DNA from 2 places in the Bacillus sp. AFS031507 genome. Region 1 is predicted to be linked to the other one. Evidence: a T-box and tRNA genes for the amino acid it is inferred to sense, from the RefSeq annotation. Region 1 holds a T-box; the other holds one or more tRNA genes.
What was found. The T-box of region 1 lies ahead of COE25_RS24230 (valine--tRNA ligase). A T-box ahead of a tRNA ligase gene usually reads a tRNA of that ligase, here a tRNA-Val.
Positions count from the first base shown of each region.

Region 2: it encodes a tRNA-Val, which carries the amino acid that the T-box ahead of COE25_RS24230 (valine--tRNA ligase) is inferred to sense. The anticodon was not compared.

Region 1 is NZ_NUOW01000030.1:93,219-99,845, reverse strand. It holds gene spoVID (stage VI sporulation protein D) at 1-721, shown strand, start outside; gene ysxE (spore coat protein YsxE) at 846-1,892, shown strand; gene COE25_RS24235 (hypothetical protein) at 1,913-2,104, opposite strand; T-box leader at 2,270-2,505, shown strand; gene COE25_RS24230 (valine--tRNA ligase) at 2,718-5,360, shown strand; gene COE25_RS24225 (bifunctional folylpolyglutamate synthase/dihydrofolate synthase) at 5,633-6,627, shown strand, end outside.
Region 2 is NZ_NUOW01000012.1:267,003-273,629, forward strand. It holds gene spoVAD (stage V sporulation protein AD) at 1-42, shown strand, start outside; gene spoVAE (stage V sporulation protein AE) at 47-403, shown strand; gene COE25_RS12610 (YjcZ family sporulation protein) at 513-635, shown strand; gene spoVIF (sporulation-specific transcription regulator SpoVIF) at 812-1,066, shown strand; gene COE25_RS12620 (UvrD-helicase domain-containing protein) at 1,092-3,398, opposite strand; gene COE25_RS12625 (GNAT family N-acetyltransferase) at 3,536-3,958, opposite strand; gene COE25_RS12630 (YjcG family protein) at 3,964-4,476, opposite strand; gene COE25_RS12635 (alpha/beta hydrolase) at 4,598-5,320, opposite strand; gene COE25_RS12640 (hypothetical protein) at 5,435-5,659, opposite strand; tRNA gene COE25_RS12645 (tRNA-Val) at 5,852-5,923, shown strand; gene COE25_RS12655 (DUF6054 family protein) at 6,296-6,627, shown strand, end outside.

The DNA.
Region 1 (6,627 bases):
TGAGCTTATCCCTCGCTCTGAAATTGAGTTCTTTGAGGAAGATGCCGAGGATATTGAAGTCGAACTTTCATCAGTTCAGAGCAGTTACCAAGATAACTTCTTGTTTGAAGCTGAGGCAAGAAAACCACAAGAAGAAGACGAGAGTGTGGAAATTTTACCGAAGTTTCCGACCTTCAATTATCAACCACAGGAAGACGATGAGGAAGAAGCTAATCAACCATCCTTGGATTTCGTAGAGGCAAGGAGTGAAGCCAGCCAACCAGCCTGGGAATTCGAAGAAACAAGAAGTGAAGAAAGCCAACCTTCATGGAATTTCCAAGAAGCAAGAAGTGAAGCCAGCCAGCCAGCTGAGACCATCCAGCCAGAAGTGGTTGAAGTAAAGCCAGCGCCATCTCCAACTGTCCAGTATGAAGAAGAAGTTCATCCAGCAGAGGAAAGCTCTTCCGCACATGAAGCAGCACCACCAAAGAATATTAAAAAGAAAAAACCGGCAAAAAAGAAAAGCATGACATTAACTGAATTTTTTGCTCGGAAGGATGAAAGTTCGGCCCAGGCAAAAGTAAAAGTTTGTATCGTCCAAAAGGGGGATACCGTTAACAGCGTGGCAGATCGTTACGATGTTTCGGTACAAAACCTCATGCGCATCAACAATCTTGAACTCAGCCAAGATATATTTGAAGGTCAAGTATTATATATTCCCGGCAGCCTTACAAAAAAATAATTATTAAAAGATGAGCGGGTTCCTTTGACCTGCTCACCTTCTTTTCATACACAGTCAACTGCTCCAGTCCATACGCCGCTAAACGGGCGCTTCCGCTTTTAATATGAAAGTGAGTTGAGTACTCATGAATAACCCGAATCTACTAAACACATTTGCTCCCATCTTAAGAAATTACCTTGTTGAGCCTCATTTTGTAGAGGATTTCGGCAGTGTTCAGAAGATTTATTCAAACAAAGGAACGTTTGCCTTAAAAAAAATCGACCCTGCAACGGGGACCGACTTCATTCGCCATGTTCATCTCCTCTACCAAAAAGGGTATAATCGCATCGTTCCCATTTACCCTACGATGGACGGCAGGTATGCGGTCTTACACGAGAACAATCTTTATTACTTAATGCCTTGGATGTCGAATGAGCAAAAGGAAGACCGGCAGCAAAAAGATCAACAACTTTTTCGTGAACTCGCTCGTCTTCATACCCTGTCCGCCAAAGAAATTACCTTGAACAAAGAAGAGCGGACCGAGCATTATGAAAAGACGATTCAACAGCATGAAAAACAACAGGCATTTCTCGATGGCTTCATCGACGAATGTGAAAAAAAGACATACATGTCGCCGTTTGAATTGTTATATTGCCTCTATTACAATGAAATCAGCCAGGCACTCCGATTTTCGAAAACGAAATTTGAAGAATGGTATGAAAAAACGAAGGACGATGAAAAGGCCCGCATGGTTATAACGCACGGAAAATTGTCACCCGAGCATTTCTTGTATGATGATAAAGGGTACGGCTTTTTTATTAATTTTGAGAATGCTCACTACGGCTCACCGATTCACGATCTCCTTCCCTATTTATCACGTGCCTTAAATACCAACCCGAAGCGCAGCGACACAGCCATTGACTGGGTATACCACTACTTTAAATACTTTCCATTTAAAGCAGATGAAAAACTATTATTCTACAGCTATTTAGCGCTTCCGATTCCAATCATCCAAGTGGCAGAAAGCTACTATCGAAAGTCGCGTCCAAAGAATGAATTAAAATATGTCCGTCAGCTGCAGCACCGCTACTGGCATTTGAAAAATTCCGAATATGTCGTCATGAGAATGACCGAAATGGATGCGCAGGCAGCCGCCGCCGCAGCAGCAAAAGAAGGAGCCCAGCCGCAGTAATCATCTGCAAAATGGGCTCCTTAAACGATTTCAAAATATAGTGACACGGCAATGGCAACAAAAACCGATAATAATAAGATATCAAAAAACGTTGGAATGATGAGTGTTCGAATAAATTGGAAGATCACAAACGGAATAATTAACTGTGCGCAAACTCTCCGACAGGTTCTAAACCAGGGTAGGTATTTAAATTTTTGGAAATTTCTTTTCACCGACAACCCCCCCTTTACAAATCTGGCATATATTTTCTTTATGTATATTCCACAAGTGCGGAGAACTCTCCAAAAAAACGGCATATAGTATAAAAAATAAAAAAAGTGGTTATCATTATTGACGTCAAACCCTTTTTTTCGGTAGTATAACTATATAATTTAATTACATGAGCAAAGACAGGGAAGAGTACGATACAAACCTGCTTAAAGAGAGGGAAATCATTAGCTGGAAGATTTCCTAAGCAGTATATCGGAAGGTCGCCCACGAGCTTCTTCTGCGAACGGATCTAAACATCCTATTAGTTGAAGACGGACTAAATCCGTTATCTACATAAGTGCCAATCCGTTTTTTGGATTGGAAAAAAGGTGGTACCGCGAAGCAAACTCCATTCGTCCTTTTATGACGAATGGGGTTTTTTATGTGGAAAAGGGGCGGAGCGGCGCAAAAACGAATCAGGATATCCAAACTTTGTGGAAAAATACATTTTTGCACACGAATTAAGTGAACACTGGCTCTGCTCACACCGCCTTTGTTATGTTGGTTGGTTGGTTGGTGTGCTGCTCATCTGGTATCACATTTCACGATTAGTTTATTTTAAGGAGGAATTTTACAATGGAAACAAAGGAACTAACAATGCCTACGAAATACGACCCACAAACGATTGAAAAAGGTCGTTATGAATGGTGGTTACAAGGTAAGTTTTTCGAAGCAAAAAATGATGAGGGAAAAGACCCGTACACGGTAGTAATCCCGCCGCCAAACGTAACGGGGAAACTTCATTTAGGCCATGCCTGGGATACGACTCTCCAAGATATCGTTACACGTATGAAGCGAATGCAGGGGTATGATGTTCTTTGGCTGCCAGGGATGGACCATGCTGGGATTGCTACACAAGCAAAGGTTGAAGAAAAACTTCGCAATGAAGGCAAAAGCCGCTACGATCTAGGAAGAGAAAAATTCGTTGAGGAAACATGGAAGTGGAAAGAAGAGTATGCATCCCATATCCGCCAGCAGTGGTCGAAACTGGGCTTAGGCTTAGATTACAGCCGCGAGCGTTTCACGCTGGATGCAGGCTTATCTGATGCCGTTAAAGAGGTTTTTGTTACCCTTTATAAAAAAGGTCTCATTTACCGCGGGGAATATATTATTAACTGGGATCCGTCCACAAAAACAGCTCTATCCGATATCGAAGTCATTTATAAAGATGTTCAAGGTGCTTTTTATCATATGAGTTATCCGCTTGCCGATGGTTCTGGACAGATTGAAGTGGCTACGACCCGTCCAGAAACGATGCTGGGTGATACCGCGGTTGCCGTTCATCCAGAAGACGACCGCTACAAGCACTTGATTGGTAAAACCGTCATTCTGCCAATCGTTGGCCGTGAAATTCCAATCGTTGGTGACGACTATGTGGATATGGAATTCGGATCTGGTGCAGTAAAAATTACGCCAGCCCATGACCCGAACGATTTTGAAGTGGGTAATCGTCATAATCTAGAGCGAGTTCTGGTAATGAACGAAGACGGCTCGATGAATGATAGAGCTGGCAAGTATAAAGGACTCGACCGTTTTGAATGCCGTAAGCAAATCGTTAAGGACTTGCAGGAACAAGGCGTTCTTTTCAAAATTGAAGAGCATCCGCATTCCGTAGGTCATTCGGAACGAAGCGGTGCCGTTGTTGAACCGTATCTTTCCACCCAGTGGTTTGTTAAAATGCAGCCGCTCGCAGATGAAGCGATTGCCCTGCAAAGCAAAGAAGAAAAAGTAAACTTTGTCCCAGACCGGTTTGAAAAAACCTACTTACGTTGGATGGAGAACATTCGTGACTGGTGTATTTCGCGACAGCTTTGGTGGGGTCACCGCATTCCTGCTTGGTATCACAAGCAAACAGGTGAAGTATATGTTGGTACAGAAGCACCGTCAGACGCTGAAAACTGGGAGCAGGATAAAGATGTACTCGATACATGGTTCAGCTCCGCGCTATGGCCGTTTTCAACCATGGGCTGGCCTGATACAGAAGCGACCGATTACAAGCGCTACTTCCCAACCGACGTGTTAGTAACAGGCTATGATATTATTTTCTTCTGGGTATCGAGAATGATTTTCCAAAGCATTGAGTTTACAGGGGAGCGTCCATTTAAAGATGTTCTCATCCACGGTCTCGTTCGTGACGAACAGGGACGGAAGATGAGTAAGTCACTTGGAAATGGCGTCGATCCAATGGATGTCATCGAAAAATACGGTGCCGATGCACTACGCTACTTCCTGTCAACAGGAAGTTCACCAGGTCAAGATTTACGTTTTAGCTTTGAAAAAGTAGAGTCAACTTGGAACTTTGCCAATAAAATTTGGAATGCCTCCCGTTTCGCGTTAATGAATATGGACGGTATGACCTACGAAGAGATTGATTTTAGCGGAGAAAAATCGGTTGCAGACAAGTGGATTTTAACACGATTAAATGAAACGATTGAACATGTAACAAGACTTTCAGATCGTTATGAATTTGGTGAAGTGGGCCGTGCGCTTTACAACTTTATCTGGGATGACTTCTGTGATTGGTATATTGAAATGGCGAAATTGCCGCTATATGGTGAAGACGAAGCAGCAAAGAAAACAACTCGTTCGATTCTGGCACATGTTTTAGATCAAACGATGCGTTTATTGCATCCATTCATGCCATTTATCACCGAGGAAATTTGGCAGAACCTTCCTCACCAAGGAGAATCAATTACAACAGCAGCATGGCCTGAAGTAAATCCAGCTCATTCTGATGACCAAGCAGCACAAGAAATGAAACTGCTCGTCGAGATGATTCGCGCGGTTCGGAATATTCGTGCTGAAGTAAATACTCCAATGAGTAAGAAAATCAAAATGCTTGTCAAAGCAAAGGATGAAACGGTTCTTAAAGCAATTGAGAATAACCGCGGCTATATTGAACGCTTCTGTAATCCAGAAGAATTACAAATGGGCGTTGATCTTGAAACGCCTGAAAAAGCAATGACAGCCGTGATTACTGGTTTAGAAATCATCCTGCCGCTTGAAGGCTTGATTAACATCGATGAAGAAATTGCTCGTCTCGAAAAAGAATTTGACCGCTTAAATAAAGAAGTGGAAAGAGTTCAGAAGAAATTAAGCAATGAAGGCTTCATGAAAAAGGCACCTGAAAGTGTTGTAGCCGAAGAACGTGCCAAGGAAGATGATTATCGCGAAAAGAGAGCGATTGTCGAAGCACGCATTAAAGAGTTAAGAGGGTAATAATTAGTTTGGCGAGGCGAATTCTCCTGAGGATTCGTCTCGCCTTATTACTTACACTAAAAAAACGATCAAAATCAACATGATTGATACAAATATGACAGAGATTACAATTTATCAGCGGTTTTCAGAAATATATCAGCGAAAACGTCTAATATATCAGCGGAAATTGGATTTTATCAGCGTATCTCCAATTTTATCAGCGAATCAAAAAATAGATTGCACTTTAGAAGTAAATATTAATCAAACATTAAAATATAGATGGGGTGTCACGAATGTTTGCTACATATAAAGAAGCCCTAGAATGGATTCATGCGCGGTTAAGACTGGGAATCAAGCCAGGGTTAAAGCGGATGGAATGGATGATGGACAAGCTTGGCAATCCAGAAACAAAAATGAAGACGGTTCATATTGGCGGTACAAATGGTAAAGGCTCCACCGTTACTTTTCTCCGTTCGATTCTTGAAGCAGGAGGGTATTCAGTGGGTACCTTTACCTCGCCCTATATTGAACAGTTCAATGAGCGGATCAGTGTGAATGGGAAAGCCATATCAGATGCGGAGCTGCTCCAACTGGCAAATATCATTCGCCCATTGGCGGACGAATTAGAAGAAACAGAGCTTGGCGGGCCGACGGAGTTTGAAGTCATCACCGCGATGGCGTTCCATTATTTCGCAACCACGAACAAGGTTGACGTTGTCATTTTTGAAGTCGGTTTAGGCGGTCGATTTGATTCAACGAATATCATTCAGCCATTAGCCTCGATCATTACCAATATCGGTCTTGATCACACAAACATCCTCGGAAACACCTATGAGGAAATTGCTTTTGAAAAAGCAGGGATAATCAAAGAAAACACAGCCATTTTTACGGCTGTCAAACATCCAGGGGCGATCAAGGTAATTGAGGAACAAGCAGATAAGAAAAAAGCACCTCTTTACCGCTTAAATCAGGAATTTTCGATTAGTTCTCATAAATCCATATCTAATGGTGAAATTTTTGATGTAATCACTCAACTTCAAACCATCGTCCAATTAGAAATCAGGATGATCGGTCAGCATCAAACGGAAAATGCCGCACTTGCTGTCATGGCCTCCCAATTTTTAAATCAAAAAGGTTCATTCCTAATTACAGACCAAGCTATTCGTACGGGCTTAAAAAAGGCTTACTGGCCAGGGAGATTTGAAATCGTTTCTGAAAGTCCACTTGTGATTATTGATGGGGCCCATAATGAAGAGGGAATTTCCGCTCTAACACACGAATTAAGTAC
Region 2 (6,627 bases), on a different contig from region 1:
GCACATGCTGTTGCTATTGAAATGAATGGAGATAAGGGGTGATCCTATGCTAGCGATGTTTTTCTGGGCATTTGTTATTGGTGGGCTAATCTGTGTTCTAGGGCAGCTTTTATTTGATGTTGCCAAGCTTACACCTGGTCATACACTAAGTTTGCTCGTTGTCATTGGAGCTATATTAGATGGTTTTGGACTGTATGAGCCCCTAGTTGACTTTGCAGGGGCAGGTGCTACCATTCCAATTACCAGTTTTGGAAATTCATTAGTCCATGGGGCACTTCAGGATGCAGAGAAACATGGGCTGATAGGAGTACTCACCGGTATGTTCCAAGTGACAAGTTCTGGTATCTCTGCAGCTATAATATTCGGGTTTCTTGGTGCACTAATCTTTAAACCTAAAGGATAAATTACTCATTATTAATATCCAATTTACAGAAATGGATGTCGCGCCTACACACAGTATAAAGTAATTTCATATGTTATTAATGAGATTACAGAAGTGAGGTGACATTTCTATGGGCTTTGGTTATGGCGGCTGCGGCTACGGATACGGCGGTGGATACGGGTACGGTTCAACTTTTGTGTTAATCGTAGTATTATTCATCCTTTTAATCATTGTTGGTGCAAGCTTCTATTAATAAACAGTAAGCTTATATTAATGGAAGGGGAAGGGGTTGGCCAAAAAAGTGGCCAGCCCTTTCTTTACTTGTTTAGCGTATGCGCCTAAGGGCGCGTACGCTTTTCCTATTTAATTCACCATTTTCTCTTTCCATCATACAATAAAGTAGTTTATAAAGGAGCGTGATCTTTTACCATGGATAATGGATTTTTTAAAAACATTGAAAAGAAAACGGGCGTTAATATGAAAGATATCTTAGATTTAGCCAATTCATTACAAAATGCGAATTTTAAAGATGAAAAAACAGTCCGTAATGTGATTCGTCGGGTTTCTCAAATTGCCAATAAACCGGTAAGTAAAGAAATGGAAGATCAAATTGTAAAATCAATCGTTAACGATGGAAAGCAGATTGACCTTAATACAATTTCGAATATGATCAATAAAAAGTAAAAGAAGAAGACCACTTTCCTAAGTTTTAGGAATCGGTCTTCTTCTTTTTAGTAAGAGGAATTAGGAACCTTGAGCGATTTGCTTTTTTCCCTCGTCTATTTTGCAGAATAGAAATAAATAGCTGCTCCTTTGCGCGAGTCATCGCCACGTAAAATAGTCTTCTTTCTTCTTCGAGTGCAGTAAAGTCACCATTTCGATAGGCTTCCAAGGCAAAATCATGCGGAAGGCTGCCATCGACTGCGCCGATCATATAAACGGTTTTGTATTCAAGGCCTTTTGAGCGGTGGATTGTACTTAGGCTGATTGCTTCATGAAAATGTTTACTTAAATTTTTGATTTCTTTGTTCATCGCCGACATGTGCTCGGAATGAGCTAGAAATGCTTCAATTTTGTCGAAACTTTTTGCAGCCACCTTTAAATCCTTAAGATCGTCCGATCCTTTTTCAAGTTTATTCGATTCATTTCCGCGTTTTTTCAGAAAATCAAGAAAGCCAATATCTTTCTCGACCTTTTCAATCGCAGTGTGAGGTGAAGAATGCTTTAACCCTCGAATAATCGTGACAGCTTTTTTTAATTTCTTTTCCTGAAATGCATGGGCTGTCGTTAAATGTGCGAGTGCCTCAAGAAGACTGCAGTCTTTTAGGATACTTTGTGCTTTTAATTCTTTTAGGACTGCCTGCTTTAAAAATAATAATGGTAAAATGTCTGACATTGCTTGCGTGTCATCCTCATTTAAACTCACCTTTAGAAATGCCAGGACGCTTCTCACAATATAGCGTTCGTAAAAAGCCTCTGCATCTAAATCAATTTTAAAAGGAAGATTGGAGCCAGCCAGTCTGTCAAACACTGCACGAGAACCTGCATTGGTCCGATAAAGAATGGCAAAGTCTGAAGGATTTGCACCAAGTGAAATCCTCTCCTGTATATCGGTAACAATCATTGTTGCTTCTTCCTCTTCATCATAGGGGAAAAATAACTGTGGGAGTTTTTCTGATGAAAACTGTGCTTTCATTTTCTTTATTCTTCTTATATTATTAGCTGCAATCATTTGATTAGCAGCCGAGACAATTTCATGAGACGATCGATAATTTTGATCAAGTGTGACCATTTTGGCATAGGGAAAATCTTTTTCAAATTCTAGCAAATAGCTTGGGTCACTACCCCGAAACGAATAGATCGCTTGATCATCGTCGCCAACGGCACATACATTTTTGTGTTTTCTGGATAAAAGTTTGATCAGCTCATACTGGACCTTATTAATATCCTGAAACTCGTCAATTAAAAAATAATGAAACCGATTTTGATATTGTTCAAGCAGGGAAGGGGTGGTGGCAAACAGTTGATAGCAGCCAATTAGCATATCGTCAAAATCAAACAGACCTTCTTTTTTCTTATAGGCTTCATATCTTTTATATAAAAAGACTGCTTTTTCTTCCCATTCAGTGGTTGGCTTTACTTCATCTGGCATCAGCAGAGAGTTTTTCCATAATCCGATTTGCTGAAGAGCTAAATCATAGGCAAATTCTTTTTCAGACAAGTCGAGTTCTTTGCCAGCTTCCTTCAGGATTTTGTCTCGCTGCCATTCTTTTTTGAGCAGCTTATTTGAAGACCAATTAATTGAATCATGGAACATAAGAATACGATAAAAAATACTGTGAAAGGTTCCGGTAACAAGCTGATTGATTTTATCTCGTTTCATTTGCGGATAGGAAAGCAGACGGTTTTTCATTTCAGCAGCTGCTTTTGACGTGAATGTAACGAGCATGATTGTCCTTGGGTCGATGTGTTTGTCATCTAGCATAAACGCTGTTCGTGCTGTTAACACCCGAGTTTTGCCACTCCCTGCACCAGCAAGGACTAATAAGGAGCCTTCTGTCTCCATGACAGCAGCAGCCTGACTTCCATCAAGAACAACTCCACTGTCTGCAAGTTGCTGTAAATAAGGTGAGCGCTCCTCATGTTTGTCACTAATTGTCTGTTTAAACGCAACCGTATATTCAATATTTATGGACTTTTTGAAAAGATCCACGCTTTGCGGGGTCTGTGTAATGGTTCTACCCTTTGGGATGCTAAATCCGTTTACTTCGGAAAATTGTTGTGTATCTACTTTTTCTTTTTCCGCTATTATTGTAGGCTCTGGGCAATATATTTCAGGTGAATGTGTATGGTAAAAATGCGGATCCTTCTGAATACCTAAAAACAATCGAACGTTCTCTTTACATGCAGGGCAGCTCAGTTGACCATTTTTTCCGGCAAGGAATATTTTTTGATATTGATCCCTGCTTAATTGTTCAAGGACAATATTCTGATTTTGATAAATTGCTGTTTTCATAATTTTTACCCTCTATATCCAAAAATCAAGACATGTTCTATCATATCAAAACCTGAGGGTAACTAAAAGGGTTTCACCGACATTGCTGGAATTACCAAAAAGCACTTGCCGCATAAAGCGTCAAGTGCCTCCTTCGTTTATATTTCTTTTACCATCGTTTTATGAGGAATTCCAGCATCCATAAATTCCTCTGAAACAATCTCATAACCAAGTCCTGCATAAAAGGGGATAGCATGTGTTTGAGCATTTAGCTTTAATTTATGAATATCTTTTTGAAGCGCATAGTTCTCGATTGCATTCATAATCGTTTTTCCTGCACCAGTTTTCCTTGCCTTGTTCAATACACAAATTCGTTCAACTTTTCCATAGCCATCAACGAAACGAAATCGACCAGCAGCAATTGGAGAACCTTCATCGTACATGACAAAGTGTTCTGCCTCGCCCTCGTAGGCGTCGATTTCCTCTTCGAGAGGTACATTTTGTTCTTCAACGAAAACGATTTTCCTAACTGAATAGGCATCTTCAAGTTCTTTTTGATTTTCTACAATCTTGACTGTCACTTAAACTATTCCTTTCCAAGACGAAATGTTTCAAAAACGGTCCAGGAACCATTTTCTAATTGATAAAGTAGATGGAAACGGTCAACCGTTTCTTCATGATTAATCATAGTCATGCGCAGTGATCCAAATACATCAGAATGCTCATCATTGGATAGCTTTTGACCAATCGTGATATGTGGAACAAATGCATATTCTAAGTTTTGCTCCGTAAATTCTTGATTGACTTCATTATGCAAGGCGGAAAGTTCATCTGTCTTGTCTACTTTGAAATAAATAACATTATTTACAGGCTGAAAAGAGCTGATTTTTGAAGTCTTTAATGTGAATGCATTATGGCTAGCAGCTACTCTCCGTAACTTTTCAGCGTATTCCTTCGCTTCTTCTTCAGTCGCTTCAAATCCAGTTTTCAATGTTAGGTGAGGTGTAATTAAAGCATAATGCGGGTCATAACGTTTTCGATAGGAATTAGCTAAATCCTGTAGTTTTTTTGATGGAAAAATAACAACTCCAAATTTCATACGTATACCTCCGTTTTAATGAACTGACCTTTTTTTTAAAACAAAAAATTAACCTTCCTGATATTATAGCAAATTTTCAAAAAATATTAAACGACTTATCTTGATGTATATTCTAATAAGATTAAAATAGCATTTTAAGAGCCCGTCTTAAATCTGGCTGCCAGTAGGTCCAAGTATGATTCCCGTTAAATTCTTCATAAAAATATGTAATGGGTTTTTCTGAAATTATTTTTGAAAGCTTCCGGTTAGGGGTCAGGAAATCTTCAATTTTGCCATTTGTTGTCTGAACTTCAGTTTCTTGTTCACCTATCACGTGATAGAGTTGTAAAATCTGTCCATCCGAGAAGTTCTGGACCGAATTCAATACATTTTCATCCACATATGGAGATTGTAGAAGGACTTTTCCAAATGTATGAGGATATTGAAGGGCAGCCATTAACGAAACAGTTGCGCCCAGAGAATCTCCAATAAGCGCTCTGGTCAAGCCCATTTGATAAGTTGGAAACTCTTGATCTAAATACGGAACTAATTCATGGGCAAGAAAGCGAATGTATTGCTGATTCTGTTCGCCTTCAGGATGGTATTTCCTGCGGCGTTCTTCTACATTCTTATAGGGTACCCCAACAATAATTAAATTTTCAATTTCCCTTTCAAAAAGATACTCGTCTGCTAATCGGCCAATTCTGCCAAGTTGGAAATAATCCCTGCCATCCTGGGCAATCAGCAGCGAATACTTATATAACGGTGAGAAATTTGCAGGCAGATAAACGAGAAGCTGTAAATCTTCTCCAAGCTCCCTGCTGTGAAAGGTAAGTTCTTTGATTGTGCCTTTTGGAAATTCCATGCAATTATTCCCCCAATAATTCGATCATTACCACTGCATTATAACAAAACTAAAGAGGAAATGCTTTTAATGATCAGAGGGAAGATTGTTATATGAATGTAGGTAGGAAGAGGATTAGTGAAGGTAGCGTTGTTTCGTGCGAGATTCAGGCATAATTGATAATATATTTTCTCGTTTAAAGGTGCGCATTTGTTTGCGCAGCAAACAATACGCACGAATGTATTCGTCGTGAACTTCCTTCACAATCAACTTCCGTTGTGAGAGTTCTTGGTTGTCGGCTAAATAAATCATTTCTAATGGAATATTTTCCTCGATTGAACGGATGAAAAGCCCATCCATGTGAATCACCCCTTTCGTTTTCTTATGTTATTATTATATCCAAACATTTGTTCTTTATTCAATGAAAATAGAACGAATGTTCCTTATTTGGGATGATAAACAATGTCATCAAAAAAAATGTAAGAATAATAATTAAACTATTGACATTATCACAAATTTTTATATAATTATTTATGTAGTTTAAATAAATACGACTTGTTAGCTCAGTGGGAGAGCACTTCCTTGACAGGGAAGGGGTCGTGGGTTCGAATCCCTCACAGGTCATCAAACAAAGCCTTGGTAACGTTGAGTTATCAAGGCCTTTTCTATTGTTACAGAGTCATTATTTAATTAGTACAGATGAATTGGTGGCAGATTAATTTATGAAGTAATTCTTTATGCTTTTTCCTGTTGTTTTTGTTGAAACAAGTAATCAAAGGGTTTTTTTATGTTTTCGACAGGGTTTTCTTTAATGACCCGCCACTCAACAGCTCTATTAAAAATATTTTTCAGGATACGATGGTAAAACTGGATGGTTGCCGATGATAATTGACCTGTTTTTCCATCCGACCTCATCCCATCTTTGCTTAAAGATTCCAAAAAACTTAGTATTTTTGAATTATTCCAAGTCAAAAGGACTGGGGGAGTGGAAAACAAATGAGACATTATCTTGAATTTACTGTGGATGTGAAACCCTTCCAAGCGGTTCAACTTATTTTGGAGGACAAAGATATAAAGTCAACTTTAATATTTGAGGATTATAAAGTTACTGAGAATGTTGAGAAAGAGATTTCAATATTAGTATTTGAACAATTTTTTCTCCGTACTGGTAATACAGCTTCGTTAACTGTCACTGTCGATAATTTTACAGGAGTGACAATTATAAAGTGTATCACAGCAGGAAATGGAGATGGAATTTTGGATATTGACTGGGGGGCAGGAAAAGCTTTATTAAAACCAGTTCGAAAAAAACTGGAATCTAACATTAT